One region of the Xanthobacter sp. DMC12 genome, then DNA from elsewhere that is predicted to be linked to it. Evidence: predicted binding sites of a transcription regulator. Region 1 holds the regulator's gene; each other region holds the start of a gene.
What was found. The regulator PhoB, encoded in region 1, activates phosphate uptake and scavenging genes when phosphate is short. The targets are predictions, from matches to a motif close to TGTCATNNANCTGTCAT.

Region 1 (9,728 bases):
GGCGGATCGCCGATCCGATCTTCATCGGCCTCCTCTGGGCGAGCGGCATCTTCGTCCTGATCCTGCTCGGGCTCATCATCGCCGAGCTGTTCAAGGGCGGCCTGCCGGCCCTCCAGCACTTCGGGCTGGACTTCATCTGGTCGTCCGCCTGGAACCCGGTGACCGAGAATTTCGGCGCCCTGGTGATGATCTACGGCACGCTGTTCTCCGCCATTATCGCGGTGATCGTGGCGCTGCCGCTCTCCTTCGGCATCGCCTTCTTCCTCACCGAGATCGCGCCCCAGCCGCTCAAGCGGCCCATCGGCGTCGCGGTGCAGCTGCTCGCCGCCGTGCCGTCCATCATCTACGGCATGTGGGGCTTCTTCGTCATCGTCCCGCTGATGGCAGCCTATGTGCAGCCGCCGCTGATTGACATCTTCGGCGACATCCCGGTCATCGGCGCCCTGTTCGCCGGCCCGCCGCTCGGCTCCGGCATGCTCACCGCGGGCCTCATCCTCGCCGTGATGATCCTGCCCTTCATCACCGCCATGTTCGTCGAGACGCTCGAGAGCGTGCCGCCCATGCTGAAGGAATCGGCCTACGGCATCGGCGCCACCACCTACGAGGTCTACAAGAACGTCTCCGTGCCCTACGGCAAGACCGCCATGGTGGGCGCCATCATGCTCGGCCTCGGCCGCGCGCTGGGCGAGACCATGGCCGTGACCTTCGTCATCGGCAACGCGACGCGCATGTCCGCCTCCCTGTTCGCACCGGGCGCGACCATCGCCTCCACCATCGCCAACGAATTCCCCGAGGCCCCGATCGGATCGCTGAAGCTCACCTCCCTGCTGCAGCTCGGCTTCATCCTGTTCGTGATCTCCTTCATCGTCCTTGCACTGTCCCGGGCGCTCGTGCGCTCGCGGCTCGACTGACCGGGGGCTCGAACGTCATGGCTTCCCTCGCTGCGCGCCGCGCCGTCGACAAGACCGTCAAGGTGGTGTCCACCGGCTTCGCCGTGTTCGCCCTGTTCCTGCTGGGCTGGATCCTGTGGACCCTGCTCTCCCGCGGCCTGCCCGCGCTGGGGACGAACGTCTTCACCCAGGTCACCAAGCCGCCGGGCCAGGGCGGCGGCCTGCTCAATGCCATCGTCGGCTCGCTGATCCAGATCGGCATCGCCATGGCCATCGGCGGTCCCATCGGCATCTTCTGCGGCACCTTCCTCGCCGAGAACGGCAAGGGCACGAAGCTCGGCGCCGCCGCGCGCTTCGTGAACGACATCCTGCTGTCGGCGCCGTCCATCCTGGTCGGCCTGTTCATCTACACTTTGCTGGTGGTGCCGCTCGGCGGCTTCTCCGGCTGGGCCGGCGCCATCGCCCTCGCCATCCTGGTGATCCCGGTCATCGTGCGTACCACCGAGGACATGCTGAACCTCGTTCCGGTGGGCCTGCGCGAAGCCGCCTTCGCCCTCGGCGCACCGCAGTGGAAGGTGGTCATGTTCATCACCTGGCGCGCGGCCCGCGCCGGCATCGTCACCGGCGTGCTTTTGGCCATCGCCCGCGCCGCCGGCGAGACCGCCCCGCTGCTGTTCACCTCGCTGGGCAACAACGCCATGTCGACCGACCTGTCGAAGCCCATGGCCAGCCTGCCCATCGCCATCTACCAGTTCGCCGGCAGCCCGTTCGACGACTGGGTGGCCCTCGCCTGGGCCGGCGCGCTGCTCATCACGGTGGGCGTGCTGGTGCTGAACGTGGCCTCCCGCCTCTTCCTGGCCCGCAGCCACTGATTTCAGGGCGCGGGCCAAGGCCCGCAGCCTTCCGCCCTTTCCGCAATTCCTCCGAAGCACGGCATACGCCCAAGCGAGGACAAGATGACTTCAGCCGTCGATCCCACCTTCAATCTCGCCTCCGCCGTCGGCGCCAAGCCCGACGCGCCGCCGGCCCCCGCCAAGATCAAGGTGGAGAACCTCCAGTTCTACTACGGCAGCAACCATGCGCTGCGGAACATCAACTTCGAGGTTCCGGAGAAGCGCGTGACGGCCATGATCGGCCCCTCGGGCTGCGGCAAGTCCACGCTGTTGCGCGTGTTCAACCGCATGTTCGACCTCTACCCCGGCCAGCGCGCCGAGGGCTCGGTGCTGTTCGACGGCGTGAACATCGTCGGCAAGGAGCTGGACCCCACCATCGTGCGCACGCGCATCGGCATGGTGTTCCAGAAGCCCACGCCCTTCCCCATGTCGATCTATGACAACATCGCGTTCGGCGTGAAGCTGCACGAGAAGCTCTCCAAGTCGCAGATGGACGAGCGCGTGGAATGGTGCCTGCGCAAGGCCGCCATCTGGGACGAGACCAAGGACCGCCTGCACACCTCGGCGCTCGGCATGTCCGGCGGCCAGCAGCAGCGCCTGTGCATCGCCCGCACCATCGCGGTGAAGCCCGAGGTGATCCTGCTGGACGAGCCCACCTCGGCGCTCGATCCCATCTCCACCTCGAAGATCGAGGACCTGATCGACGAGCTGAAGCAGGACTTCACCATCGTCATCGTCACCCACAACATGCAGCAGGCCGCGCGCTGCGCCGACATGACCGCCTTCTTCTATCTGGGCGAGCTCATCGAAATGGCGCCCTCGGACGTGATCTTCACCAATCCGAAGGAGATCAAGACGCGCGACTACATCACCGGCCGCTTCGGCTGACCGATTGAAGGATCACTGAGATGCCGGATCATATCGTCGCCTCCTTCGACCAGGAGCTGAAGGAAATCGGCCGCAAGGTCGTCGAGATGGGCGGGCAGGCCGAGCGCCTGGTCGCCGACAGCGTCGCCTCCCTCATCCGCCGCGACAGCGCCCTCGCGCAGAAGGTCGTGCTGCTCGACGCGACGGTGGATCAGGTGCAGCGCGAGATCGAGGACCGGGCCATCCTGGTCATCGCCAAGCGCCAGCCCGTGGCCATCGACCTGCGCGAGATCGTCGCCGCCATCCGCATCGCCAACGACCTCGAGCGCATCGGCGACCTCGCCAAGAACGTCGGCAAGCGCGTCATCGCCATCGAGGGCGAGTACCATCCGGCGAAGCTGGTGCGCGGGGTGGAGCACATCTCCGACCTCGTGCTCGAGCAGCTCAAGGAGGTGCTCGACGCCTACGCCGCCCGCAACGAGGCGAAGGCGCTGGAAGTGTGGGGCCGGGACGGCGCCATCGACACCATGTACACGTCCCTGTTCCGCGAGCTCCTCACCTACATGATGGAAGACCCGCGCAACATCTCGGTGTGCACGCATCTCCTGTTCTGCGCCAAGAACATCGAGCGTATCGGCGACCACGCGACCAACATCGCGGAAATCGTCTACTACATGGTGACGGGCCAGAACCTGCCGGAGAGCCGCCCGAAGGCGGACGCCTCCAGCGACACCACCCTGCCCTTCCCGGGCCGCACCACCGTTCAGAGCTGATCGCCAAAGGCGACCCGCACACGCTGAAGACGGGGCGCAGAGCCCCGATAGTGACGGATAGAGCAAAGTGCCGGCGCGTATTCTGATCGTCGAGGATGAAGAGCCGTTGACCCTCCTGCTCCGGTACAATCTGGAGTCGGAGGGCTACGGCGTCGAGAGCGTGGGACGCGGCGACGAGGCCGAGACCCGGCTGCGCGAAAGCGTGCCGGATCTCATCATCCTCGACTGGATGCTGCCCGGCCTTTCGGGCATCGAGCTGTGCCGGCGCCTGCGCACCCGGCCGGAGACCGAGCGCCTGCCCGTCATCATGCTCACCGCCCGCGGCGAGGAGACCGAGCGGGTGCGCGGCCTCGCCACCGGCGCGGACGACTATGTGGTGAAGCCGTTCTCGGTGCCCGAGCTGCTCGCACGCGTGCGGGCGCTGCTGCGCCGGGCCAAGCCCGAGCACGTGGCAACCCTCCTGCGCGCCGGGGACATCGAGCTCGACCGCGAGACCCACCGGGTGCATCGCGGCGGGCGCGAGATCCACCTCGGCCCCACCGAGTTCCGCCTGCTCGAATTCCTGATGCAGAGCCCCGGCCGCGTCTTCTCCCGCGAGCAATTGCTGGACGGCGTGTGGGGCCAGGACGTCTATATCGACGAGCGCACGGTGGATGTTCACGTGGGCCGCCTGCGCAAGGCCATCAACCGCGGCCGCCAGTCCGACCCCATCCGCACCGTGCGCGGTGCCGGCTATTCCTTCAACGAGATGTTCGCCCGCGCCCATTGAGCGGGGGATCAGGGCTGGGGCGGAGCGAAGCGCTCACCCCGTGCGCACGCCCAGCAGCCCCAGCGCCTGCTTCGCCGCGCGCTCGCCGGAGAGCCAGGCGCCGCCCACCGTACCCCAGAGGGTCTCGTGGGTGTGCTCGCCGGCGAAGACGAGGCGGCCGCCCACCGTCTCGGTGAAGGCGCGGCGCATGTTGCCGAAGCCCGGCAGGGCGCAGGAGAAGGCGCCGAGCGCCCACGGCTCCTTGCTCCAGCGGGTGGCGAACACCTTGGTCACGCGCGCCGCCGCATCCGCCCCGAACTCGCGCGTCAGCGCCGCCTTCACGAAGGCGGCGGCGGCCTCGGGCGGGCTGTCGGCGAGGCCGGCGGCCACGTCGCCGCCCACCTCCAGGCTGTAGAGATCGGTGCCGCCGATGCGGGCGCGCAGGGCATAGGCGCGCGGCCCGTCGGCGCGGAAATAGATCAGTTCGTCGGCGCCGAGATTGCCGGGATTGCGCGGCATGCGGAAACCGATGTGGTCGAAGGCGCCGAGCGTGATCTTCTCGATCGCCGTGCGATAGCGTGGCGGCAGGTTCGGCCCGATGCGCAGCTTGCCGGCGGCGATGACGCTGGGCGGCACCGCGACGATCACGGTGCGCCCGGTCACGCTGCCCTTGCTGGTCTGCACCGAGACGAGGCGCGGGCTGAGGTCGATGGATCGCGCCACCACCTCGAGCCGCACCGTGAGCGGCCGGGCGAGCTGCGCCACCAGCGTGCCCACCCCCTGCCGGCAGATGTCCTCGCTCTCGCGCTCGTCGGCGCGGGACACGTCCACGGTGGAGACCTGATCCAGCTCCTTGGCGCAGTTGAACGGGCCGAGGACGAAGCGGGCGCTCGGCCCCCACGGCCCGAGGTCCGGCAGGGCGCGGGAGGCGGCCATGTCGCGGTTGGCGTCGCCGGCGGCGACGATGGCCCGCTCGCCCCGGCGCACGGTGGCGACGAAATCCTCGTAATCGGTATCGCCCGCCTCGCGCCCGTTCACATAGAGCCGGCCGCCCTCCGGCGCGCGATAGATGTCGAGCCCTTCGGCCCGGCCAAAGGCGGCCATGGGGCGTGCCGCCGGCATGTTGAGGCGCGGCGCGCCGAGGTCGAACGGCACGCCGAACTGGCTGGTGTCGGTCACCGTGCGGCCGCCCACCTGCTTGCCGGCCTCCAGCAGCACATAGCTGCGCCCGGCCTCGGCGATGCGCCGCGCGGCGGCGATGCCGGCGGCTCCGGCGCCGATGATGATGACATCCGCCTCGATCTGCTGGCCGAGCGCGCGCGAGGTCGCGAGGCTCAGGCCGGCGAGCGGCGCAGCCGCCAGCGCGGCACCACGGGCCAGCAGCGCGCGGCGGGAAAGGGAAAGGCGATCGGGTCCGGTCACGGGCGGAACGCTACCATGGGGCGCAGAGCGGGGCGAGAGGGCGGGCCGCCCTCAGCGGTAAACGCGCGACAACACGGACTTTCTGGTGTTTTCCGCTCCAACCTTCGCAAAATTGTAAGCCGGCATGTGGATAAAGGGGCGCGCGGACGGGCCGCCCCGCTCGCGCTCAGGAAGGGCGGGGAGACCCATGAAAGACCCGGTTCAGAAGACCATCGGCTACAGGCTCACCCACACGGCGCGGCTGCAGAAGGCGCTGTCGGCCCGTCTCCTCGCCGGTCTCGGGCTGTTTCCGGGGCAGGAATCGGTGCTCAAGCTGCTGTGCGAGGCGGACGGCCGCACCATGGGCGATCTCGCCTCGGCGCTGCGGGTGCGTCCGCCCACCGCCTCCAAGACCATCGCCCGCCTCACCACCCAGGGCCTCGTGGAGCGCCGCGCCACCGACGGCGACGGCCGCCTCGTGCGCGTCTTTCTCACCGATGCCGGGCGCGAGCGCGGCGCCTCCATCGACACGGTGTGGGACCAGCTGGAGACCGAGATGGTGCTGGGCCTCGACAGCAAGGAGAAGAAGCGCCTGCGCAAGCTCCTGCGCAAGGTGGAGAAGAACCTCGCCCTGCGCCTCGGCGCCGATGGCGGCCTCGACGATGAGGCCGAGCCCGGCGACGAGGACGAGGACGCCTGAGGGGCGTCCGCCCCCTCGCGCCACCGGCCTTGCGCCCGGCGCATGGAGCGCTGCGCCACCATGCGCCTGACCGCCCTTTTCTCCCGGCCCGTCCCGCGCTATGCGTTGGCTGATCGGTTTTTCAATCGATTAAAGCCACACACCGGCAAAAGCCGCCGCGCCAACGGAAAAAACCTCAGAACGCCGGCCGGATCCGGCGCCGCACCGGGGGAAACATGTCCAACGCCATCGATCTCAAGGACCGCTTCGCCATCGTCACCGGCGGCGCGCAGGGCATCGGCCGCGCCGTGGTGGAGCGCTTTCTCGCCTCCGGCGCCCGCGTCGCCATCTTCGATCGCGACACCGACCTCGTGGTGAAAACCGCCGACGAACTGGGCCGCGCCCGCGTGATGCCCGTCACCGTCGACGTCAGCCGCCTCGCCGACGTGGAGCGCGCGGTGGCCGAGGTGCATGCCGAATTCGGCCGCATCGACATCCTCGTGAACAATGCCGGCGTCGCGGGCGCGAACCACAAGGTGTGGGACTATCCCGAAGCGGAATGGAAGAAGGTGATGGCCATCAATCTCGACGGCCCCTTCTTCTGCTGCCGCGCCGTGGCGCCGCACATGATCGCGCAGAAATACGGGCGCATCGTCAATGTCGCCTCCATCGCCGGCAAGGAGGGCAACCCTAACGCCTCCGCCTATTCGGCCTCGAAGGCGGGCGTGATCGCCCTCACCAAGTCGCTGGGCAAGGAGCTGGCCGAATTCGACATCGCGGTGAACTGCGTGACGCCCGCCGCCGCGCGCACCGCCATCTTCGACCAGATGAGCCAGCAGCACATCGACTACATGCTCTCCAAGATCCCGCGCGGGCGCTTCGTGCAGGTGGACGAGGTGGCGGCGACCATCGCCTTCGCCGCCTCGGCCGATTGCTCCTTCACCACGGGCGCGGTGTTCGACCTGTCCGGCGGCCGCGCCACCTATTGAGGACCGCCATGCGCGCGCCGGGAGACAGTCACGTCACGCCCGCCCCGGCGCCGCTGGTCGGCATCGCGCTCATGTGCCTCGCGGTGATGAGCTTCGCGCTGACCGACACCACGGCCAAATGGCTTAGCGCCCACATCAATGTGCTGATCGTGGTGTGGGCGCGCTATGTCATCCACTTCGCCTTGTCGCTGGTGGTGTTCAACCCGTGGACCGTGCCGGGGCTGATGCGCACCAAGCGGCCGGGGCTGCAGATCGTCCGCTCGGCCCTGCTGTTCGCCACGACGGCGCTGAATTTCACGGCCCTCCAGTTCCTGCAGCTGGACCAGACCGTCTCCATCATGTTCTCCATCCCCTTCTTCGTGGCGCTGTTCGCCGGGCCGCTGCTGGGGGAGCGGGTGGGGCTGGAGCGCTGGCTCGCCATCATCGTGGGCTTCGCCGGCATCCTGCTGGTGGTGCGACCAGGGGCGGGCGGCATCCATCCGGCCGCTATCCTCTCGCTGGTGGCGGCGGCGACCTACGCCCTCTATTCCATCACCACCCGCATGCTGGCGCGCACGGACGCCAGCAAGACGACGCTGTTCTACACTGCGCTCGTCGGCTCGGTGGTGGCCAGCATCCCGCTGCCCTTCGTGTGGGAGACGCCCCGCGACCCGGTGGTGATCGGCGCCATGGTCGGCCTCGGTGCGGTGGCCGGCGCGGGCCATTTCGTGCTGATCCTCGCCCATGCGCGGGCCCCGGCGGCGACACTCGCGCCCTATATCTACACGCAGATCCTGAGCATGATCGCACTCGGCTGGCTGGTGTTCGGCCAGGTTCCGAGCCTGTGGACGCTGGCCGGTGCCGCCATTGTCATCGCCTCGGGCGCCTATCTTCTGGTGCGCGACGCGCAGATGCGGCCCCACTGAGCGAATAAAGCGAAAGCCTTCTCTGTTTCGTCAAATTGCACCTTATGCTGGGCCTCACTCTTCCCAGCTCGCAGGATCATCATGAGCGCCGCCCGTCTTCTCGTCGTCGAAGGAAACACCGCGGAGGCCCGCGCGCGGCAGGTGGCTTTCGGCGGTCAGGCGGCGAGCGAGGGCTATGCGCAGTTGCTGCGCGAGCTGTTCCCCGGTGCGGTGACGGTGGACATCTGCTACCCCGCCGATGCCGGCGCGAACCTGCCCGACGCGGGGGGCCTCGAAGGCTATGATGGCATCGCCATCACCGGCTCCTCGCTGAACATCTATCACGGCGGCCCCGAGATCACGCAGCAGATCGAGCTGATGCGGACCGCCTTCACCACGGACGTGCCCGTCTTCGGCAGTTGCTGGGGCCTGCAACTGCTCACCGTGGCGGCGGGCGGTGCGGTGCGGCGTAATCCGCGCGGGCGGGAGGTGGGCTTCGGCCGGCGCATCCGCATGACGGCGGACGGCGCCGCGCACCCCATGTTTGACGGAAAGCCCGCCGTGTTCGAGGCCATGACCGTGCATCTCGACGAGGTGGAAACGCTGCCCGAGGGGGCGCGTCTGCTCGCCAGCAACGACCATTCCGTGGTGCAGGCGGCGGAGATTCCGGTGGGGCGCACCATGTGCTGGGGGGTGCAGTATCACCCCGAATATCCCTTCCGCGAGATGGCCGCCATCTTCCGCCGGCTCCAGCCCTCGCTGGTGGCGGAGGGCTTCTTCCCGGACGAGGAGGAAGAGGCCGCCTTCATCGCCGACCTGGAGCATTTCGAGCGCGAGCCCGGCAATGCGGCGCTGGCCTGGCGTCACGGCATCGATGGCGCGGTAATCCGCAAGGATGTGCGCACCCTCGAGATCGCAAACTGGATCACCCACCAGGTGCTCCCCGGCCGCGCCCGCCGCAATCGGGGCTGAGCCCCTCCATCGCGACCTTGGCAATTGTGCCTGACCCGCGTTGCGGCGAGACTTGCCGCAACGGCGGAGCCGATGCGGATGCTGAGCCGCCGGTTTGGGAGGGGCACCATGAAAACCATTTTCGCTGCAGGGCTGCTGCTGGCGGCCGGAACGCTCGCGGCGCAGGCCGCCGACGCGCCGCGCGTCGTCGGAAACTGGGCCAGCAACGGCGATTTCGCCGCCGCCCGCATGGGCAAGGGACCGTTCTTCGACCCGTCCAAGCTCACGCTCTACAAGGACGAGAAGGTCATTTCCTACCGGATCGAGATGCAGGACGGGCGCGCGTTTGCCGGCGTCGTCATCGGCACCGGCGGCAAGGAGGCGCCCTTCGCCGGCGTGTTCCAGATGGACGGGAAGAGCTTCATCTTCTCCGATTCCTTCGGCTCCGGCTTTGGGACCGTCGATGGAACGAGCATCGAGCTGTGCTGGGCCGACAGCCTGCCGGACTATGTGTCCGCCGCCTGTGGCACCTTCACGCTTTCCGCGAAATAGCTTCCGCCGCGGGCCGACGGACGCCCAGCCGCGCCGACAGCGCCTGCGCATCCTCCGGCGCATGCCTTTTGTCCGTATTGTCGAAGAAGACGAAGACGTCC
Region 2 (9,728 bases), on a different contig from region 1:
CCAAGAGCATGGTTATCCATGGATACGATGCTCTACAGGCGCTCAATCTCTCCATGATGTGCGTCGGCGTGCACCTCTATGTGTCCGAATATCACAACGACGGCCTGCTCTATTCACCCGGTCGCGAAGGCGGCTATGGGTTTCCGGTCACCCAGAACATCCGCGACGTTCTGGTGGGGAGCGACAAGGCCACCTTCTGGCCTGACGCGTCGGTATCCCCACGCCCAGCTTGACGTTTGCGTCATCCTCGCCTTCCATCGGCCTCCAACGACAGGGAGGCCGCCTTGCCCGACATCTTCTTCGAAGATTTCATCATCGGTGAGGTGAAGACGTTCGGCTCGCACAAGGTCACGGAGGAGGAGATCCTCGCCTTCGCGCAGGAGTTCGATCCCCAGCCCATGCACCTCGATGCGGCAGCCGGCAAGGCGTCCCTGCTCGGCGGGCTCGCGGCCTCCGGCTGGCATTCCTGCGCCATCATGATGCGGCTCATCTGCGACGGCTTCCTGCTGCGCACCGCCGGCCAGGGCTCGCCCGGCGTCACCGAGAACAAGTGGCTCGCGCCCGTCTTCCCCGGCGACGTGCTCACGCTGCGCCGCACGGTGCTGGAGAGCCGCACCTCCAAGAGCAAGCCCGACATGGGGCTCGTGACCTTCCGCTTCGAGCTTCTCAAGGCCGACAAGAGCGCCGCGGTGGACCAGACCTGCGTCTGCATGATCGGCCGCCGCAACCCGGGAGCGCGCCTCGCATGATGTATTTCGAGGACGTCGAGGTGGGTGCCACGGCCGCGCTGGGCAACCACTCCTTCACCGAGGCGGAGATGCTGGCCTTCGCCCGGCTCTACGATCCCCAGCCGTTCCATGTGGACCCCGAAGCGGCGCGGCGCAGCCCGTTCGGCGCTCTCGTAGCCTCCGGCTGGCACACCGCCGCCATGTGGATGAAGTGCTTTGTCGCCTCCAACATGGCTCTGCCGAAGGAGGCGTCCAAGCCCGGCGAGGAAAGCGTGCCGGGCGGCGGCTCTTTCGGCCCGGCGTCCGGCTTCACCAAGCTCAGGTGGCTGAAGCCGGTCTATGCGGGCGATACCATCTCGTTCGCCACCGAGGTGCGGGACAAGATCACCATCAAGTCCCGCCCCCAATGGGGCTTCCTGCGCACCTACAATTCCGGCACCAACCAGCACGGGGATCTCGTGATCGACTTCGAGAGCACCGTGCTGATGCGGCGCCGCCCCTGAGCGGCGCCTACCCTTCCAGTTCCTCTTTCAGGATTTCGAGGCGCAGCCATTCCTCCTCCGCCGCGTCGAGGGCCGCCTGCGTCTCTCCAAGCGCGGCCGAGGCCTTGTCGAAGCGCGCCGGGTCGCGGGCGTAGAGCGCGGGATCGGCGATTTCGGCAGCGAGCTTCTCCAGCTTCGCCCGCAGGTCGTCCATGGTCTTGGGCAGCGTCTTGAGCGCGTGCTGCTCGTGGAAGGAGAGCCGGCGCTTCGCCCCGGCCGGCGGCGTCTTGCCGGCCTCCGGCTTCGGCTCCGCCCCGGCTTTCCCCTTGGCAGAGGTGGTGCCCTTGTCCCGCGCCTCCACGCCGCGGCCACGCTGGGACAGCATGTCCGAATAGCCGCCGGCATATTCGCGGAACACACCCTCCCCCTCCGCCATCACCACGCTGGAGACGGTGCGGTCGAGGAAGTCGCGATCGTGGCTGACGAGGATGACGGTCCCAGGATAGTCGGCCACCATCTCCTGCAGCAGGTCGAGGGTCTCGAGATCGAGATCGTTCGTCGGCTCGTCCAGCACCAGCACGTTGGAGGGCAGCGCCAGCGCCCGTGCCAGCATCAGCCGGCCGCGCTCGCCGCCGGAGAGCACGGAGAGCGGCGCGTTGGCCTGCTCGGGGGTGAACAGGAAGTCCTTGAGGTAGCCCATCACATGCTTGGGCACCCCGCCCACCTGCACCTGGTCGGAGCCGCCGCCGGTAAGGGCATCGCGCAGGGTGGTGCCGGGATCGAGCGCCGCGCGCTTCTGGTCCAGGCTCGCGACTTCGAGGTTGGTGCCGAGCTTCACCGCGCCCGAATCGGGAGCGAGTTCGCCGGTGAGCAGCTTGATGAGGGTGGTCTTGCCCGCGCCGTTGGGGCCGATGATGCCGATGCGGTCGCCGCGCAGGATGCGGGTGGAGAAATCCTTCACCACCGACCGGTCGCCGAACGCCTTGGCGATGTGCTTCGCCTCGATGACGAGCTTGCCCGAGGCCTCGGCCTCGCTCACCGCCAGCTTGACGTTGCCGACGGCGCGGCGCTCCTCGCGCCGGTCCTTGCGCATGGAGTGCAGAAGGCCGAGCCGGCGCACGTTGCGCTTGCGGCGGGCGGTGACGCCGTAGCGCAGCCAATCGAGTTCCGCGACGATCTTGCGGTCCAGCTTGTGGCGCTCCGTCTCTTCCTGCTCCAGCACTTCGTCGCGCCAGGCCTCGAAGGCGCCGAACCCCTGCTCCAGCCGCCGGGTCTGGCCACGGTCGAGCCACACGGTGGCGCGGGAGAGCGTTTCGAGGAAGCGCCGGTCATGGCTGATGAGCACCATGGCGGACTTCAGCCCCCGAAGCTCGCTTTCCAGCCATTCGATGGCCGGCAGGTCGAGATGGTTGGTGGGCTCGTCCAGCAGAAGCACGTCCGGCTCCGGCGCGATGACGCGCGCCAGAGCGGCCCGGCGGGCCTCGCCGCCGGAGAGGTGAGCGGGGTCTTCCTGTCCGGTCAGGCCCAGCTCGGTGAGAAGATACTGGGCGCGATAGGCATCGTCGCCCGGCCCGAGACCGGCCTCCACATAGGCGAGCGTCGTCGCATATCCGGAAAAATCCGGCTCCTGCGGCAGATAGCGCACCGTGGCGCCGGGCTGGAAAAAGCGCGTGCCGGAATCCGGCTCGATGAGCCCCGCCGCCACCTTCAGCAGCGTAGACTTGCCCGAGCCGTTGCGACCCACGAGGCACACCCGCTCGCCCGCCGACACGGAAAGCTCCGCGCCGTCGAGCAGAGGGGTGGCGCCGAAGCGCAGATGGATATCCTGGAGGAGAACGAGCGGAGGAGCCATGGAGCCGGATTAAAGCCCTCTGCTCCGGAACGCAAAGCCAGTTCGCACGGCGCCTGCCTTCGCGGCCCGCTCGTTCTTCGCAGGACACGGCGACGCGACCGCTGCCGGGAGTGTTCCGGCAGCGCGCGCAGTCCCGCCATCAATGTACGGTGGAAGATCCGTTCAGCTTGGACATCTGGTCCTTGAGAACCAGCTTCTTGCGCTTCAGCTCGGCGACACGAAGAGGATCCGAGGCGGGGCTGTTCATTTCGCGGCTGAGCTCCTGCTCGATGGCCGCGTGACGCCGCTTCAGCTCCTGAAGGTGCGACTGGATGGACATTCTGAGCCACTCCCTGTCTGCAACACGACATCAGTCTGTCACGGAGCCGACGAAGAGTCGACCGCCTTGTGGACCGTCTTTCCGCCCCTCCGGCGACCTCCCATCTTGCGGCGCGGCAAGCCCGTGCCATAGTCATTCCAGATGGGGGCGAGCGGGCGGCGGACCCGCGCGCCGGTGACAGGACCGGGCATGACGAGCGACGAGGAACGGGATCTCAAGGTCCACCTGGAGCGCCTGAAGCAGGAGCATCGAGATCTCGATGCGGCGATCGAGGCGCTCACCAGCGTGTCGGGATCGGACGTGCTGCAGATCCAGCGGCTCAAGAAGCGCAAGCTGCAACTGAAAGACCGCATCGGCCAGATCGAGGACGAACTGTTCCCCGATATCATCGCCTGAGCGGACTCGCCTGGCACAGGCGCGAGGCCGGATCTCCTGAGGAGGCATCCGGTGCGCGGAGGCCGGGCGTGCCCGGTCTCCGGAAGGCGGCAGAACGGCTCAGAGCTGGCCGAGCAGCGCGGCGGCGCCCGAGGCGTCGGCCTTGGAGGGCACGTCCTCCACGTTGAGGGTCTTCACAACGCCGTCCTCAACCACCATCGAATAGCGCTTGGAGCGCACGCCGAGACCGGCGGCCGAGCCGTCGAAGGTGAGGTCGAGCGAGGTCGCGAAGGAGGCGTCGGGGTCCGCCAGGAACACGATCTTGCCATCCGCGCCGGACGCCTTTTCCCAGGCGCCCATGACGAAGGGATCGTTCACCGACACCACGGCGATGGCATCCACGCCCTTGGCCTTGATGGCGTCGGCCTCGTGGACGTAACCCGGCAGATGGTTCTTGTGACAGGTGGGGGTGAAGGCACCCGGCACCGCGAACAGCACCACCTTCTTGCCCTTGAAGATTTCGTCGGTGGTCTTCGGCACGGGGCCGTCCTCGGTGGGAACACGGAAGGTGGCGTTGGGCAGTTTGTCGCCGACCGAAATGGGCATCGTCTTCTCCACAATTTTGGGCGTTTGCGCCCGCGCCGACAATACGGGCTTTTAATCGCGAGAAAAGCGCCCGCCGCGCGCCCGAGCAGGCGAATTCAGCGCGGCGGAAGCTGAGGCACCCGCACCGTGGTGACGATCGCCTTCGGGCTGTCCACGAGGGTCAGGGTCAGCGGCGTCCCCGAGGGATCGGTGCCAGCGGGCACACCCTCCAGCGGCAGTTCGAAACGGGCGGCACCATCGGGCAGCATGGTCTTCTGCGGCAGCGGCAGGGCCCAGCGGTCCGGCCCCTCGGCAAAGAGATCGGCCTTGGGATTCTGCGCCTTCACCTCGATGACGAGGCGGGGCGGCTGGGCGCTCGTGTCTAGTTCGATCTTCTGCACGGAGGTCGGCTCGGCAACGCCCAGCGGACGTTCCACCGGCAGGGCCGCACGGGCCGCCGAGATACGGGACGCCTCTGCGCCCGCGTCTGCACCAAGCGGTAAGGCCAGATCCGCGCGGGCAGGCATGCACAGCGCTTCGCACACCGCGAAATCGAACGCGAGTACGAGCCGCGCCGGCTTGTCCTTGTCCTTCAGCTCCACCTTCAAGGGGAACAGGACCGACCCCTTGTAGCCGATGGAAAAGCCCCCTCCCCCGTCGGCGAAGCGCTTGGGCGCCGGCCATTCCATTTCCACGCGCGCGACGTTCTCCGAGCCGCTCCAGTCCAGCGTCGGCGGCACGCCGCTGTCGCCGGGATAGCGCCAGTAGGTCTTCCAGCCGGGCGCCAGCTTCAGCTCGATGCCCGCGTCCGCCGTCGTGCCCGAGACGACGCCGGCCATCAGGATCACATCGGCGCCCGGCACCTTCACCGGCGGCGCGCTCGCCGCCTGTGAGGTCAATGGGCAGAACGTGGCCACAAACGCGACGGCGAGGAGCATGCGGCCAAATGCGCCGGTCGGAGACGGAAGGGCAGGCCGAACCGCCGGCCATGCGCCGCGGGAGCGCGGAGGGGTCGATATCATGGCCTAGCGGGTACCCGCTCGCGGCGCCGACGCAAAGCCCCGGACATCACCCACGGCGCGCACAAGCGTGTGAGCCGCCGTCAGCCCCACCGCCTTGCCGGCCTCCTGCGGGACCTCCTGCGATGCAATCCGCATTTCCAAGACGCCCGAACGGCGGTACCCTTTCTCCATGACTGCGAGCCAGAACCACACGATCGAAGGCGGAGGGTCGGGCTTCCTCGATGGGCAGATGCTCATCGCCATGCCGACCATGCGCGACGAGCAGTTCGCCCGCACCCTCGTCTATATGTGCGCCCACTCTCCGGAAGGAGCCATGGGCATCGTGGTGAACCAGCCGGCAAGCCACATCGACTTCACCGACCTCCTCGTCCAGCTTGATGTTGTTCCCGCCTCCGAGCGCATCCTTCTGCCGAAGAGCGCGGGCAGCGTGAAAGTGCTGCGCGGCGGGCCGGTGGAGACCGGGCGTGGCTTCGTGCTGCACTCGGCGGATTATTTCGTCGAGAACTCCACGCTGACCATCGACGACGGCATCTGCCTCACCGCGACGCTGGACATCCTGAAAGCCATCGCCGGCGGGCGCGGACCGCGCAGCGCGGTGCTGGCGCTGGGCTATGCCGGCTGGGCGCCGGGCCAGCTCGAGACCGAGATCCAGGCGAACGGCTGGCTGAACTGCCCGGCCGATCCGGACCTGATTTTCGGCGCGGGCGTGGAGACGAAATACGACAGCGCCCTGCGCAAGCTCGGCATCGTCCCCGGGATGCTATCCAGCGACGCGGGCCACGCCTGAGCGGTCTTTCGCTCAGGCGCCGCGCGGGCTGGAACGTTGCTTCGCTCAGGCGCCGCGCGGGCTGGAACGTTGCTTCGCTCAGGCGCCGCGCGGGCTCGAGGGGGCGGGCTTAGGGGCGCGTCAGTAGCTGTCGCCCCAGCGGCGCGGGCGGTAGAAGGTGTGTACGCCGATCTTGTCCAGCTTGCGCATTTCCCGCACCCAGCTCGGATGCACCCAATAGGCGTGATAGTGGGTGGCGCGACCGATGGACGAGAGCCACAGCTTGCCGTCCAGCATGTCGGCGGCGATTTCCTTGGCCTGCACCCACATGTCCGGCTCGCGCACCACGTCCGGCACATCGTCGCAGGCAAAGGTGAACTGGCAGGCGAGGTGCTTGTGGGCGTTCTGGTAGACCGCGCCGCACACGTCCGCCGGGTAATAGCCGGAGAAGACCCGGTTCACGATGACCTGCGCCACCGCGATCTGGCCGCGCTTGGGCTCGCCGCGGCTCTCGAAATAGATGGCTTCCGCCAGGCACTTCTGCGCCCGCGCCAGCTTCTCGCCGCCGAGTTCCAGACGCTGGGCGGGCGAGGGCCAGATGCCGTCGCTGGGCGGCGTCTCCAATGCGACTGTGCTCTCCGGTGAGACCAGGGTCGCCTCGCCTTCGGCGTGCGGCGCCGGATGCGGCACATAGCCATGTTCTGCAAGGGCGGCATACTGGAAGGCGAGGGCCGGGAAGAGCACCGGATCGCGGCTAAACACCGCCACCGGGTCCTGATGCGGCACCGGGCCGACCAAGGCCGTACCGCCGCCGAATTCGCTCAGGGCCTCTTCCGGCCCGTCATCGCGCGACAATGCCTCGGCGGCCCGGCGCGCCCGGTCCAGATCGGGGGCAATATCTTCCGCCGCAGCCACGCGGGCGGCGTCCTGTATCAGCGGCAGCTCGAGAAGAATGTCGAGCGCCAGCTCCAGATAGGCGCCGGAGATATCATGGTGGCGGGGTGCCCCGACCGATTCGTGGTCCGAGAGCACGAGCGGCGGAGGGAAAGCGAAGGCGTCATCATCCGCCGCGCTGGTATCGGCCGGGTCGGACACCGACGGGGTGGCGGAGGCGAGCGCGGGAGACACGAGGTCGGACGGCTCCAGGCCGGTGCCGATCTCATCCCGCGCCACCTCCATCACGGGTTGGCCCGCCACCGCGGCCACGGCCGCGGCTCGGGCGCCTTCTTCCGAGACGGGCGCGAGGGAGGCGGTGACGATGGTGCCGGGTGCGACAACACGGCGCGCCGGCTTCGCAGCCTCGGCCATCGCCTCCTTCGGAACCTCCGGCAGGCCGGTACCGACCGGCTGCGGCAGATCGAGCGTGGCGAGCTTCAGCGCCCGCGCAGAGCCCGGCCAGAGGCCGAGCCCGGAACCGGCCGTCAGCCCTTTCGGCGCCCGGCCGGATACGTCGTCAGCCCCCGCCCCGCAAGGCGTTGCGACGATGAAGGCGGTGGCGACGAGAAGCGGCGACAAAGCCCGACCGGCCCTCGGCCATCGATCCCGACAAATTCCCATACGCCAGCCCTTGCCGAGACTTCATGTCCCCAATAGGGCGCCGGACCGTTGCCGGCCGGCGACACGCAAGAGCATTGTCCGATCAGTCTTGCCCGGAGGTTAATTTCAGCGCCAGCTCCGCTTCGCGGGCAAACGGCCCCTGCCCCCCCAGCTGGAATTTGCGTGCCCGCGCAAGGCCATGGGTGCCGAAGCGCACGCGCACCGCCTCCTCCACCCACTTGTCTTCCTGCGTCGCGCGCTGGGCTGCGCGCCGGTCTCCCGCGTCGAGAAAGGCGCCATGGGCCGTAACCGCCGCCTCGAAGGCCTCAAGCCCCTCCCCGGTCGCGGCCGACAGGCGGATGACCGGAACGGTCCACCCGGCGGAGGCGGAGCCCGCCAGCGACAGCGCTCCCGCCACCTCGGAAGCAGCGCGGCGGGCGACCTCGGCCATGTCGGCCTTGGTGACGACGATGATGTCCGGCAGTTCCATCACGCCCGCCTTCATGAACTGAAGGCTGTCGCCCGAGGCCGGCTGGATGCACAGCACCACCGTGTCGGCGACAAGGGAAATGTCCGCCTCCGATTGGCCGACACCGACGGTTTCGACGATGACGAGATCGTAGACGGCGCGCAGCAGCACCACGGCGGCGATCGAATCATCCGAAAGGCCGCCGAGGCGGTCACGGGCCGCCATGGAGCGGACGAAGACGCCGCGGTCATCCGGATCGGTCTTCATGCGGGCCCGGTCGCCGAGCAGTGCGCCGCCGGTGCGCCGCGACGACGGGTCCACCGCCAGCACCGCCACGGTGCGCCCGGCCGCACGGGCACGGCGCACCAGCGCATTAGTCAGGGTCGATTTGCCCACGCCGGGCGGGCCGGTGAGGCCCAGCACCTCGGCCTTGCCGGCGCGGGCCGCGGCATCGAGCAGCGCCACGAGGTCGGGCTGGCCGCGTGCCGTTTCCACCAGCGCCAGAGCGCGGGCGACGGCGCGTTTGCCGCCGGCGGCCAGCGTGGCGAGATCGGGCACGATGGAGGTGCGCGGGCGGTCTGGTGCTGCGGCGGAAGCGGGCTCGGGCGGCATTGTGCCAATCTAGCTGCCGCAGTGCGGGAGGCAACTCGCCTCGTTTGCGCGCCAACGGAAAAAGGCGCCGGCAAAAGCCGGCGCCTCTCCCACTGATCGGATCCGTGCGGGGGAACGGAACCGATCAACAGTCCAGAAAATGGAGGATCAGCCGCAGTAGCCGCGGGACACCTTCACAACGTTGCCGTTGGTCTGGCGCAGGTAGCAGCGGCCGTTGTTGCCCCAGAAGTAATAGGCGCGGCGCTGGTCCTGCTGGTTGCCGATGATGGCGCCTGTGGTGCCGCCGATAAGGGCGCCGGCCGCGACGCCGCCGGCATTGCCCGTCACCGCGCCGCCGATCAGCGCGCCGGCCGTGCCGCCGATGAGCGCACCGCCCACCGTGTTGTTCTGGGCGCTGGCGGTGACGGCCGAGCCGGCAACGAGGGCCCCGGCCAGGGAAAGGGCGGCGAAAGTGCCGAGAACGGCATTACGGGTCGACATCTTGATCCTTTCCGCATCCGCCGGCGTCGGCCCGCGGCGTGCTGCGATGGCACCTGATCTAGCAAAGGCCACATGAACGCCAGATGAGCGGGCTGTTCGGGCATCGTGCAGCTTCGTTCATGGTTCTGAACCGGGCAAGCTGCGCCGTAAAGACCCACTTCCGTTGCGGGTCCCCGCGACGACGAGGAACACCTCTTGCATCGGCAAGGCGCTCCGGTGCAGGCTCGCGCCCCCGGGACAAACCGGCTCACAGCTTCGTGTTCAGGACAGGTCAATGAGTGAACGCAACCCCTTCGGCGGGACCATTACCCACCTCTCCCCGTCGGAGGTCCGACAGGGTCTCGCCGACGGCAGCATCCTTCTCGTGGACGTGCGGGAGCCGAACGAGATTCAGGCCGAGCGCATTCCCGGCGCGGTCAATTTCCCGCTGAGCACGTGGAATCCCGCTGCCCTGCCGGACCCGGCCGGCAAGCGCCTCGTCTTCTCCTGCCGCTCGGGCCAG
Region 3 (9,728 bases), on a different contig from region 1:
GCGCTCGGACGTGGTGGTGAGCAGCATTTCCTGGATCACCTGCGGCAGGGTGTCCGCCGTGCTCTCCACCGCGCCGGTGAGCGGATAGCAGCCGAGCGTGCGGAAGCGCACCGAGCGCATCTGCGGCTCCTCGCCGGGGCGCAGGGGGAAGCGGTCGTCATCCACCATCAGGATCAGGCCGTCGCGCTCCACCGTGGGGCGCGGGGCGGCGAAATAGAGCGGCACGATGCGGATGCCCTCCAAGTGGATGTATTGCCAGATGTCCAGCTCGGTCCAGTTGGAGATGGGGAAGACGCGCATGCTCTCCCCCTTGTTCTTGCGGGCGTTGTAGAGGTGCCAGAGTTCCGGCCGCTGGTTCTTCGGGTCCCAGCGGTGGTTCTGCGAGCGGAAGGAGAAGACGCGCTCCTTGGCGCGGCTCTTCTCCTCGTCGCGGCGGGCGCCGCCGAAGGCCGCGTCGAAGCCCCATTTGTCCAGCGCCTGCTTCAGGCCCTCCGTCTTCCACATGTCGGTGTGGAGCGGGCCGTGGTCGAAGGGGTTGATGCCCTTTTCCAGCGCTTCCGGATTCTGGTGGACGAGGAGGTCCATGCCGGCCTCGCGCGCGGCCTCATCGCGCAGCTCGTACATGGCGCGGAACTTCCAGGTGGTGTCCACGTGGAGCAGCGGGAAGGGCGGCGGGGAGGGGAAGAAGGCCTTCTTGGCGAGATGCAGCATCACCGCTGAATCCTTGCCCACCGAATAGAGCATCACCGGGCGCTCGGCCTCGGCGACGACCTCGCGCATGATGTGGATGCTCTCCGCCTCGAGGCGCTGGAGATGGGTCAGGCTCATCTTGTCTTCGCTCTTCGGTCCCAACGCGACGCACGGGCGGCACCGGCGTGCCGCCCTATTCCGCATCCGTTAGATGTGGATATCTTATTTCTACTCCACATTCCGACAAAACGCGAGCCGTCTGCGTGGAGGCCGCTCAGCGCAGGACGCGGGCGAGGGTTTCCACGGCGCCGCGTCCCACGTCCACGGCGGCACCGACGCTGGCTTGGGCGTTGCCCACCAGCGCGGCGCTGGCCGTGACGGGGAACAGGGCGACATCCACCACGGTCGGACCTTGGGCTGTCGGACCTTCCAGGGCCGGGCCATCCACGGGGGGCGGCGGAACATAAGGCGCGGGACGGGCGGCGACCGGGGTGACCGCGGGGGCGTGCACCTCGGCGAGGCGGGGCGACGGAGGCGCGCAACCCGCGGCGCAGCGATCCGCGCGGGCGACCTTGGGCGGCATCGGGGCCGGACGGGGATGCGCTGCGGACGTCGCGGCCGGCGTCGCGTCCTTCGGACCCGATGCGGTCCTGGGCGCGGCGGCGTCCGGGGCAGGGGGGCGGGCCGCGTTCAACGGCGGCGCGGGGGAGGGGGACGGCGTGCCGGCCGTCCCCGCCGGCAGGTCGGCGACCGCCGCGGCCGCTGCGGGTCGCGTCGGGACCGGGCCGCCGCTGGTGTCTGCCGGAGCAGGCTGGGGCGCGGCGGGCTGGACCTCGACGGAAAGAGGCGCATCCGGGGCGGCCTCCGCCGTGGGTGTGCCTGCGGCCTGTCCTTCGGGCGTGGTCGCCGCGCCGGCGGGGGTCAAGGCTTCCGCCACCATCAGCGGCCGGGGCAGGGAGCTGCTGCCGGTGGAGATCAGACCGGCCACAATGAGGCAGAGCAGGAAGGCGAGGGTCCGCCGGCTCCGCACCTGCGCCGCCGCGTCCTGCGCGGCCTCCGACAGGGCGAGCGCGTCGTTGATCGCGGTGGGCGAGACGCCGGCGAGGCGCAGGCGCCGCGTGGCGGCCGAGGCGCCGGCGCGGGGCGGCAGGATGTCTGTTGGCTGCAGGGCAGGCAGGTTGGCGGAAGAGTTCATCGGAAAACCTCGCGGTTCGGGCATCGCGTGGAAAGGGGGAGGCTGCGGGCGGCGCAAGGGGCGGCAATGGCCGCCCGCAGCCTTGTCCCCGCCGGCTTCGGTTGCGGTGGGAGCACGGCGGAGAAGGGGACCGCGCCCTACGAAGGGGCGGGTCGGACGACGGCGACAGACGGCTGTCGCGAAAGGGCGGCTGCGGGCGGCGCAAGGGGGCGGCCAAGCCGCCCGCAGCCTTGTCCCCACCGGCCCAGGTTGCGGCGTGGGGGCGGTGGAGAAGGATGGCGGCGCACCGGTGTGCGCGCCGCCGGTTCACGTCAGGAGATCACTTCAGCTGGGCGACCAATTCGTCCGCGCCGCGATCGATGCCGGCCTTGGCGGCGTCGAGCGGGCCGATGCCGGCGGGGATGTCGTAGGGCTTGGGATATTGCTTGGAGACGAAGGCCGACAGCAGGCGGCCGGTCTTCGCGTCATGGATCTCGACCACATAGCGCACCGAGCCGGTGAAGGTGCCTTCGCCATCCCGCAGCGTCTGCACGCTGTTGACCACGGCGCCGGCCACGTCGAAGCGCGAGAGGGTGGCAAGGCCTGGGGTGTTGGCGGTGGCGCCGGTGAGGGTGAGCTTCACCCGGAGCGTCTTCGGCCCGGCCTGCTGGACCACGGTGAAGCGCTTGGCGAGGCGCTGGGCGAATTGCTGCTGCATCTGGCGGGCGAGCGCCTCGCGATCGGCCTGGGGCATCTCGCCGAACTGCTGGTCGCGGCCGGAATAGACGGTGACGGGGTCGAGGATGACCTTGTCGTAGTCGCGCCAATTGACCTCGGTGGAATAGCGGTAGGGGGTCCGGCCGGTGGGGTCGACATTGGGCGCGAGTTGGCCCGAGGAGGCCACGTCGGCATAGGCGAGGGGCTCGTCGGAGGAGCAGCCGCCGAGGAAGGCGGCGAGGAGGGGCGTGAGGGCGGGAACAAGTCGCAGGGCTGTTCGGGGTGGCATCGGAGGACCTTGCTGAGGCTGCGCCCCCTCGCGGGATGGCGTGTTCGACCTGAGGAAAGCCTAGATCAGCTCCGCTTAAAAAACAAACCGTCTAGACGGTTTTTTTGGGGTCATTTTGCGGCATCCCGCCTCATTCCTTCACCAGGCAACGCGCAGGCATCGGCCACCCCGCAAACGGGCGGGGGTCGAGGAAAGGCGGGCGACTGATTGCGCCTCAATGCAGGGGAAGGGGGAGAGCTGCGGGCGGCGCAAGGGGGCGGCAATGCCGCCCGCAGTTCTGGTCCCCGCCGGCCATGGTTGCGGCCATGCCGGCGGAGGGGTGGCAGCTTTGACGCTCAGGAGGCGCCCGCATCGGTCCAAGGTCCGATCCCGGTCAGCGGCTCCAGCGACAAGCTGCGATCACCCGTGCAGCCTAGCTCAGATTGGGCTGAGAACAAACCGTCTGGACGGTTTCAGTCCGGAAAAATTTTCAGGCCGGTATCGTGGTGTATTTCGCCGGTGTTCTGGGATGGCATCGCGGCTTGACGACGATGCCGGAGGCGCGTCCGCGCGGGTCAGGAAGGGCTGCGACGCGAGCGCCGGGACTTCTCGGCGACCGCCGGCGAGGCCGCCTCCGAGATCCAGTTGCGATCGTCCAGAAGGTACTCGAACATCTGGTCGCGTTCGGCGTCGCTCAGCGGGCAGGTGCCCAGCATGGCCGACAGTGCAAGGCCGCGGGCGGAGAACAGGCGGGCGAGGGAGCGCTGCGGGTCCTTCGCCTCCTTGAGGACGGTGGCGACGGTCGCCTCGTCGCGCTCGCGCACCGGGCTCATGAAGGCCGGTTCCTGCGCGGCCACCCCGAGGATGGCGAAGGCGATGGAGTTCGAGCCCTTCACGATCTCCCGGAACACGGCGATCTGCGCGGCGAGGGTCGGCTCGGCGAAGGAGGCGCCGTGCTCCGCCAGGAAGGTCTGCGCGAACGCCCCGTAATAGTCCGCCTGATACTCCAGCAGGGCCACCAGCACCGCGCGCTTGTTGGGAAACTGGTGCAGCAGGCCGCCCTTGCTGACGCCGCTTTCCTTGGCGATGGCATCGAGCGTGAGGCGGCCGGCGCCGTCGCGGGCGATGATGGCAAGCGCGGCCTCGATGACGGCGGCCTTCGTGCGTTCGGAACGCGTGGTGTTATCCATGCCTCAGGCTGCCCGCCTTTGTGGTGGCGCGAACAAATACATCGCCACAACAGGACATAGCGTCGTTGGCGCGGGCGAGACAAGTCATTCCGCCACCGCCCAAAGCAGGCCGGGACGCGCCCGGCGCGGCCGCGCGTTCCCTCGCCCGGGGGTGACGCTGCGGCGGGCCTACCGCCCGCCCATCACATATTCACCGCGCTCGTGAACCGTGTTGGCGCGGCCCACCAGCAGCGTCTCCAGCGGGCCGATGCGCTTCTGGTCCTTGTCCTTGTAGGGCAGGGAATGCAGCACGTAGCGCATGGCGTTGATGCGGGCGCGCTTCTTGTCGTCGGACTTGATGACCGTCCAGGGGGAATCCGCCGTATCCGTGTGGAAGAACATGGCTTCCTTGGCGCGGGTGTAATCGTCCCACTTGTCGAGCGAGGCAAGGTCCACGGGCGAGAGCTTCCACTGCTTCAGCGGATGCACCTTGCGCTCCTTGAAGCGGCGGCGCTGCTCCTCCCGGCTCACCGAGAACCAGAACTTGATGAGGTGGATGCCGCTGCGCACGAGGTTGCGCTCGAACTCCGGCGCCTGGCGCAGGAACTCGCGGTATTCGTCATCGGTACAGAAGCCCATCACCCGCTCGACGCCGGCGCGGTTGTACCAGCTGCGGTCGAACATCACGATCTCGCCTGTGGTGGGCAGGTGCTCCACATAGCGCTGGAAATACCACTGCCCGCGCTCCACCTCGCTGGGCTTCTCCAGCGCCACCACCCGTGCGCCGCGGGGATTGAGGTGCTCCATGAAGCGTTTGATGGCGCCGCCCTTGCCGGCCGCGTCGCGCCCCTCGAACAGGATGATGACGCGCTGGCGGGAGTCCTTCACCCACGACTGGAGCTTGAGAAGCTCGGTCTGGAGGATGAACTTCTGCTGCTCGTAGTCCCGACGCAGCATCTTGTATTTGAAGGGGTAGCCGCCGGTGCGCCAGTCGTCGGAAAGCTCGTCGCTGGTGACGCGCGGCTGGCCGGCGGGCTTGGGCAGACCCAGCGACTTGCGCAGCCGCACAGCATCGTCGGGAGAAGCACCGGCGAGGATGGCGGCGATGCCGGCCTTCACCTCGTCCACGCCCGCCGCTGCGGCGGGCCGGGTCTCATCGAGGGTCGCGGCCAGCGCGGTGACCGCTGACAGTTCCGCCTCCTGCGCCGCCAGCTGGCGCTCCTCGGCCAGCGAGCGCTCCATCTCGGCGGGAATGGCCTCGGTGCCGGCCACGGGCGTAAGGTCGTCGGTGCTGGCCATTCTGTGCTCCTTCGGCGCCGAGGCGCGCGCCATCCGCGGCTGAAAAGCCACGCGAAAACATGGGCCTTAGCCGGCTGAAGAGCGTTGATGGAGATCAAGGGGCGGGGGAGGTAGGGGGCGGCGTCCGAGTGTCCCGGACGCATGCAGCGCCCTCTTATCCAATTGTCATCGCCCGGCTTGTCCGGGCGATCCACCGGGCCGCTGGAGCACTGTCCGGAGGATTGACCCGGCCCCGCCGTGGATCGCCCGGACAAGCCGGGCGATGACGGCTGCGCGGGAGCCTTGCGCCGGGCCTTCGATCGACATTGCTCCGCGCGCCACCTTCTCCCGCAAGGGGAGAAGGCAACCCCTTCCCCTTACTTGGGCGCGAACTGCCCGTAGAGATGCTTCAGCACTTCGGTGGTGGCCGCCTCGGCGACCTGGCCGGGATAGTTGGTGACCGCCTCGACCGACATGTCGGTCGCCGGCTCCACCAGGATCTTGGCGAAGTTCATGCTGTTGGAGCCGTTGTGGGTGAGCACCGGCGTCTTGGTCCAGTCCAGCTTCACCACGCCCCAGCCGAAGGCGTAGTCGCCCGAGGACGGCGTGCCGGGGGGCGGGTCCTTGAAGGGCGGGGTGGTGACGTGGGGCTTGTGGATCACGGCCAGCGTCTCCGGCGAGACGATGTGCGGGCCTCGCTTGCCCTGGCCCGCGTTCCAGTCGCCCCAGCGGGCGAAATCCAGCACCGACATGTGGGCGATGCCGGCCGGGCCGATCACGGGCGGAATGTCGGCCGAGGGACCCCAGGCCATGGGCGTGGGCTTGCCCTTGTCGTCCAGCATGTGGCCGATGGGGGCGTCATACTTGCCGAAGGTGGCCTGCGGGCCGAAGCCGGCGCTCTTCAGGCCGAGTGGCGCATAGATGCGCTCCTCAACGAGGCGTTCCCACGGCTTGCCGGAGACCTCCTCCAGCATGGCGCCGGCGAAGGTGTATCCGAGGTTGGAATACTGGAACGGCGAGCCGGTCTTCGGCACCTCCGGCGCGTTCTTTTTCCAGCGCTCCAGCGCGTCGAGGCGCAGGGCTGTGGTGGTTTTCTCGAAGCCCACCGGATTGAAATAGATGCCGATGATCTCCTCGTTGTCGGAGGGGATGCCGCTGGTGTGGGACAGAAGCTGCTCCAGCGTCACCGCCGCGAGCTTCGGGTTCATGTCCTTCACCTTGCCGCCCAGCACCTCGCCGAGGGTGCTGGTCCACTTGATCTTGCCCTCTTCCACCAGCGTCCCGGCCACGGTGGCGGTGAAGGCCTTGGTGTCGGAGCCGAGGTGGAAGCGGTCTTCCACCGTTACCGGGATGTCGAGGCCGATGGCGCGCTTGCCCACCGCCCCCGAGGCGACGATCTCGCCCGAGCGGGTGACGGCGGCCGCCAGCGCCGGCAGGCCGTATTTGGCGCGGACGCCTTCGAGATAAGTGTCGAGGTTTTCAGCGGCGTGGACGGGGGCCGAGACGGCGAGCGCGGCGGCGAGGCCCAGCGCCATCCGCCCGAGGCTGCGCCGCCCGAGGGGGTGAGAGAAGCCCGATCCCGAGTGCCTGACGTCCATGCGTGCTCCCCCGAATGATGCTGCGCCGTTGATCCGGCCAAGCGTGGCCGCATGAACGCAGGCAAACCCGTCCGCTGGCAAGGGGCCTTTGGCCGGGCTTGACAGCCCTTCCGGCCCGTCGGCGCACGCGGCTACCCCCAGACGCGCCGGGCGTGTAGAAAAAGGTAAAGCTCAAGCGTGCGGCCGCCCGCCGGGAGCGCGAGGAGGAAGCCCGAGGAGGAAGCCCATGTATGCCGCCCCCCCCGCCGTCATCGCCCGCCCGTTCGTGGTCATGCCCGACGCCCTCAGGGTCGAGGGCCGCCGCTCCGAGTGGAACGAGGTGCAGTTCGGCGGGGTGCCGCTGACCACCTTCCTCGAAGGCCCCTCCTTTGATCGCGAAGGCAATCTGTGGGTCGTGGACATCCCGTGGGGCCGCCTCATCAAGGTGACGCCGCAGGGCGCGATCAGCGTCGAGGCGGAGTATGACGGCGAGCCCAACGGGCTGAAGTTCCACAAGGACGGCCGCGGCTTCATCACCGACCACCGGCACGGCATCATGGTGTTCGATCCCGCCACCGGGCGGGTGGAGCCCTATCTGGAGCGGGCCATGCTCCAGCGCTTCAAGGGCGTGAACGATCTGGTCTTCGCGTCGAACGGCGACCTCTATTTCACCGACCAGGGCCAGACCGGCTGGCACGATCCCTCCGGCTGCCTCTATCGCCTCACCGCCGACGGGCGGCTGGACTGCGTGCTGAAGGGCATCCCGAGCCCCAACGGCCTCGTGCTCAACAAGGCCGAGACGGTGCTCTTCCTCGCCGTGACGCGGGCCAATGCCATCTGGCGCGTGCCGCTGATGCGCGACGGCACGGCGAGCAAGGTGGGCACCTTCATCCAGCTTTCAGGCGGCGGCGGGCCGGACGGCCTCGCCATCGACGAGGAGGACAACCTCGTCGTCTGCCACATGGGCCTTGGCTCGGTATGGCTGTTCAGCGCCCTCGGCGAGCCGATGCTGCGCATCAAGTCGCCGGAGGGACATCTGACCACCAATTGCGCCTTCGGCGGCCCGGACAACCGCACGCTCTTCATCACCGAATCGAAGACCGGCACCATCCTTTGCGCCGATCTGCCGGTGCCGGGCCGGCGCATGTATTCGCACGCGTGAGGCGAGCGCTCCTCTTCGGAGCGCTCAGGCCTTGTATTCGTAGAGCAGGCGGGCGCGGATGGTGCCTTCCAGCGCGCGGATGTCGGCGAGGATGGCCTGGCTGTCCACGGCCGAGGCGTCCGCGTCGAGCACCACATAGCCGATGTCGGCGTTGGTCTCGTAATACTGCGCGGCGATGTTAACCGCGTGGCGGGCCAGCACCTCGTTGAGGCGGCCGAGCATGCCCGGCAGGTTGCGCTGAACCTGGATGAAGCGCGTGCCGGTGGGGCGCGCCGGCAGCTGCACCTGCGGGAAGTTCACCGCGCCCATGGTGGAGCCGGTGTCCGAATAGTCGAGCAGCTTGCGCGCCACCTCGGCGCCAATGCGCTCCTGCGCCTCCTCGGTGGAGCCGCCGATGTGCGGGGTCAGGATGACGTTGGGCAGGCCCTGCAGCGGGGAGACGAACTTCTGGCCGTTGGCGCTGGGCTCCACCGGGAACACGTCCACCGCCGCGCCGCGCAGGCGGCCTTCCTTCAGCGCGTCGGCGAGGGCGTCGAGGTCCACCACCGTGCCGCGGCTGTTGTTGATGAGATAGGCGCCCTTCTTCATGGCGGCGATCTCGGCGCGGCCGATCATCCCGGCGGTGGCGGGCGTCTCGGGCACGTGCAGGCTCACCACGTCGCTCTGGGAGAGCACCTCGGTCATGGTCGCCACCGGCTCGGTGTTGCCGTGACGGAGCTTGTCAGTGTGGTCGTAATAGATCACCCGCATGCCCATCGCCTCGGCGAGGTTGGAGAGCTGCGAGCCGATGTTGCCGTAGCCGATGATGCCGAGCGTCTTGCCGCGCACCTCGTGGCTGTCGGTGGCCGACTTGTCCCAAAGGCCCTCATGGGCGGCGGCGGAGCGGTTGGGGATGCGGCGCAGCAGCATCACGATCTCGCCGATCACCAGCTCCGCCACGCTGCGCGTGTTGGAGAAGGGGGCGTTGAACACCGGGATGCCGGCGATGCGGGTGGCGTCGATGTCCACCTGGTTGGTGCCGACGCTGAAGCAGCCGATGGCGATGAGGCGGTCGGCCGCCTCCAGCACGTCGGCGGTGATCTGGGTGCGCGAGCGGATGCCGAGCAGATAGACGCCCTTCAGCGCCTCCTTCAGCGCCTCCCCGTCCAGCGCCTTGGGCAGGCGGGTCAGGTTGGTGTAGCCGGCATTGGTCATCATCTCGACGGCGCTGTCGTTGACGCCTTCGAGGAGCAGCACCTTGATCTTGTCGCGGGACAGGGAAAGCTGGGGGGCGTTTTGGGTCACGGGGCGCGACGTCCTTCGGCGATCAACGGGCGAACCGCGCGGAAAGCGCTGCCGCGGAGAGAGGTCGCTTGCCGGCCTCTCGCGGGGTTCGGTTCGGAATGGTGGTTGCCGGGTAGCGGATGCCGGCCCGGCGGCGGCGCGAAGGTAGCGATTTTGCCGCCCCAGTCCAGAGATCGCGCGCCTTTGCCGCGGCTGGAGCTTTACTTTACGGCAGGGGTGGAGCACGGACCGTCGCCGCCCCGCCCAGCGGGACGATGACGGCTCTGGCTGCGCGGTGCGGGGCTCACACCGCCGCCACCGCCTCCGGCGCGGCCGCTTCCCCCGCCACCTCCGCGATCATGCGGTAGGAGGCGAGGCGCTTGTCGTGGTCGAACACGTCAGAGACGATCATCACCTCGTCCACCCCCGT

Region 2: ACT535_RS11375 (DUF465 domain-containing protein) is a predicted target of PhoB. The motif match lies at 3,407-3,423, and genes of this name have one in related genera.
Region 3: ppk2 (polyphosphate kinase 2) is a predicted target of PhoB. The motif match lies at 5,470-5,486, and genes of this name have one in related genera.

Annotation. Positions count from the first base shown of each region.
Region 1 covers NZ_JBQUYZ010000008.1:199,065-208,792, forward strand. Annotated here, with positions in the region: gene pstC (phosphate ABC transporter permease subunit PstC) at 1-911, shown strand, start outside; gene pstA (phosphate ABC transporter permease PstA) at 929-1,762, shown strand; gene pstB (phosphate ABC transporter ATP-binding protein PstB) at 1,847-2,671, shown strand; gene phoU (phosphate signaling complex protein PhoU) at 2,692-3,423, shown strand; gene phoB (phosphate regulon transcriptional regulator PhoB) at 3,491-4,192, shown strand; gene ACT535_RS23805 (FAD-dependent oxidoreductase) at 4,226-5,593, opposite strand; gene ACT535_RS23810 (MarR family winged helix-turn-helix transcriptional regulator) at 5,781-6,272, shown strand; gene ACT535_RS23815 (SDR family NAD(P)-dependent oxidoreductase) at 6,488-7,240, shown strand; gene ACT535_RS23820 (DMT family transporter) at 7,249-8,145, shown strand; gene ACT535_RS23825 (type 1 glutamine amidotransferase) at 8,227-9,096, shown strand; gene ACT535_RS23830 (hypothetical protein) at 9,205-9,627, shown strand; gene ACT535_RS23835 (DUF72 domain-containing protein) at 9,608-9,728, opposite strand, start outside.
Region 2 covers NZ_JBQUYZ010000002.1:697,201-706,928, reverse strand. Annotated here, with positions in the region: gene ACT535_RS11395 (DUF6968 family protein) at 1-233, shown strand, start outside; gene ACT535_RS11390 (MaoC family dehydratase) at 285-749, shown strand; gene ACT535_RS11385 (MaoC family dehydratase) at 746-1,231, shown strand; gene ACT535_RS11380 (ABC-F family ATP-binding cassette domain-containing protein) at 1,239-3,062, opposite strand; gene ACT535_RS11375 (DUF465 domain-containing protein) at 3,202-3,381, opposite strand; gene ACT535_RS11370 (DUF465 domain-containing protein) at 3,571-3,777, shown strand; gene ACT535_RS11365 (redoxin family protein) at 3,877-4,362, opposite strand; gene ACT535_RS11360 (protein-disulfide reductase DsbD domain-containing protein) at 4,458-5,279, opposite strand; gene ACT535_RS11355 (YqgE/AlgH family protein) at 5,533-6,150, shown strand; gene ACT535_RS11350 (cell wall hydrolase) at 6,271-7,644, opposite strand; gene meaB (methylmalonyl Co-A mutase-associated GTPase MeaB) at 7,769-8,746, opposite strand; gene ACT535_RS11340 (glycine zipper domain-containing protein) at 8,894-9,226, opposite strand; gene ACT535_RS11335 (rhodanese-like domain-containing protein) at 9,501-9,728, shown strand, end outside.
Region 3 covers NZ_JBQUYZ010000005.1:74,884-84,611, reverse strand. Annotated here, with positions in the region: gene cysD (sulfate adenylyltransferase subunit CysD) at 1-894, opposite strand, end outside; gene ACT535_RS18195 (hypothetical protein) at 965-1,885, opposite strand; gene ACT535_RS18190 (DUF3313 domain-containing protein) at 2,205-2,870, opposite strand; gene ACT535_RS18185 (TetR/AcrR family transcriptional regulator) at 3,425-4,039, opposite strand; gene ppk2 (polyphosphate kinase 2) at 4,208-5,317, opposite strand; gene ACT535_RS18175 (serine hydrolase domain-containing protein) at 5,674-6,894, opposite strand; gene ACT535_RS18170 (SMP-30/gluconolactonase/LRE family protein) at 7,121-8,035, shown strand; gene serA (phosphoglycerate dehydrogenase) at 8,060-9,319, opposite strand; gene ACT535_RS18160 (LLM class flavin-dependent oxidoreductase) at 9,603-9,728, opposite strand, start outside.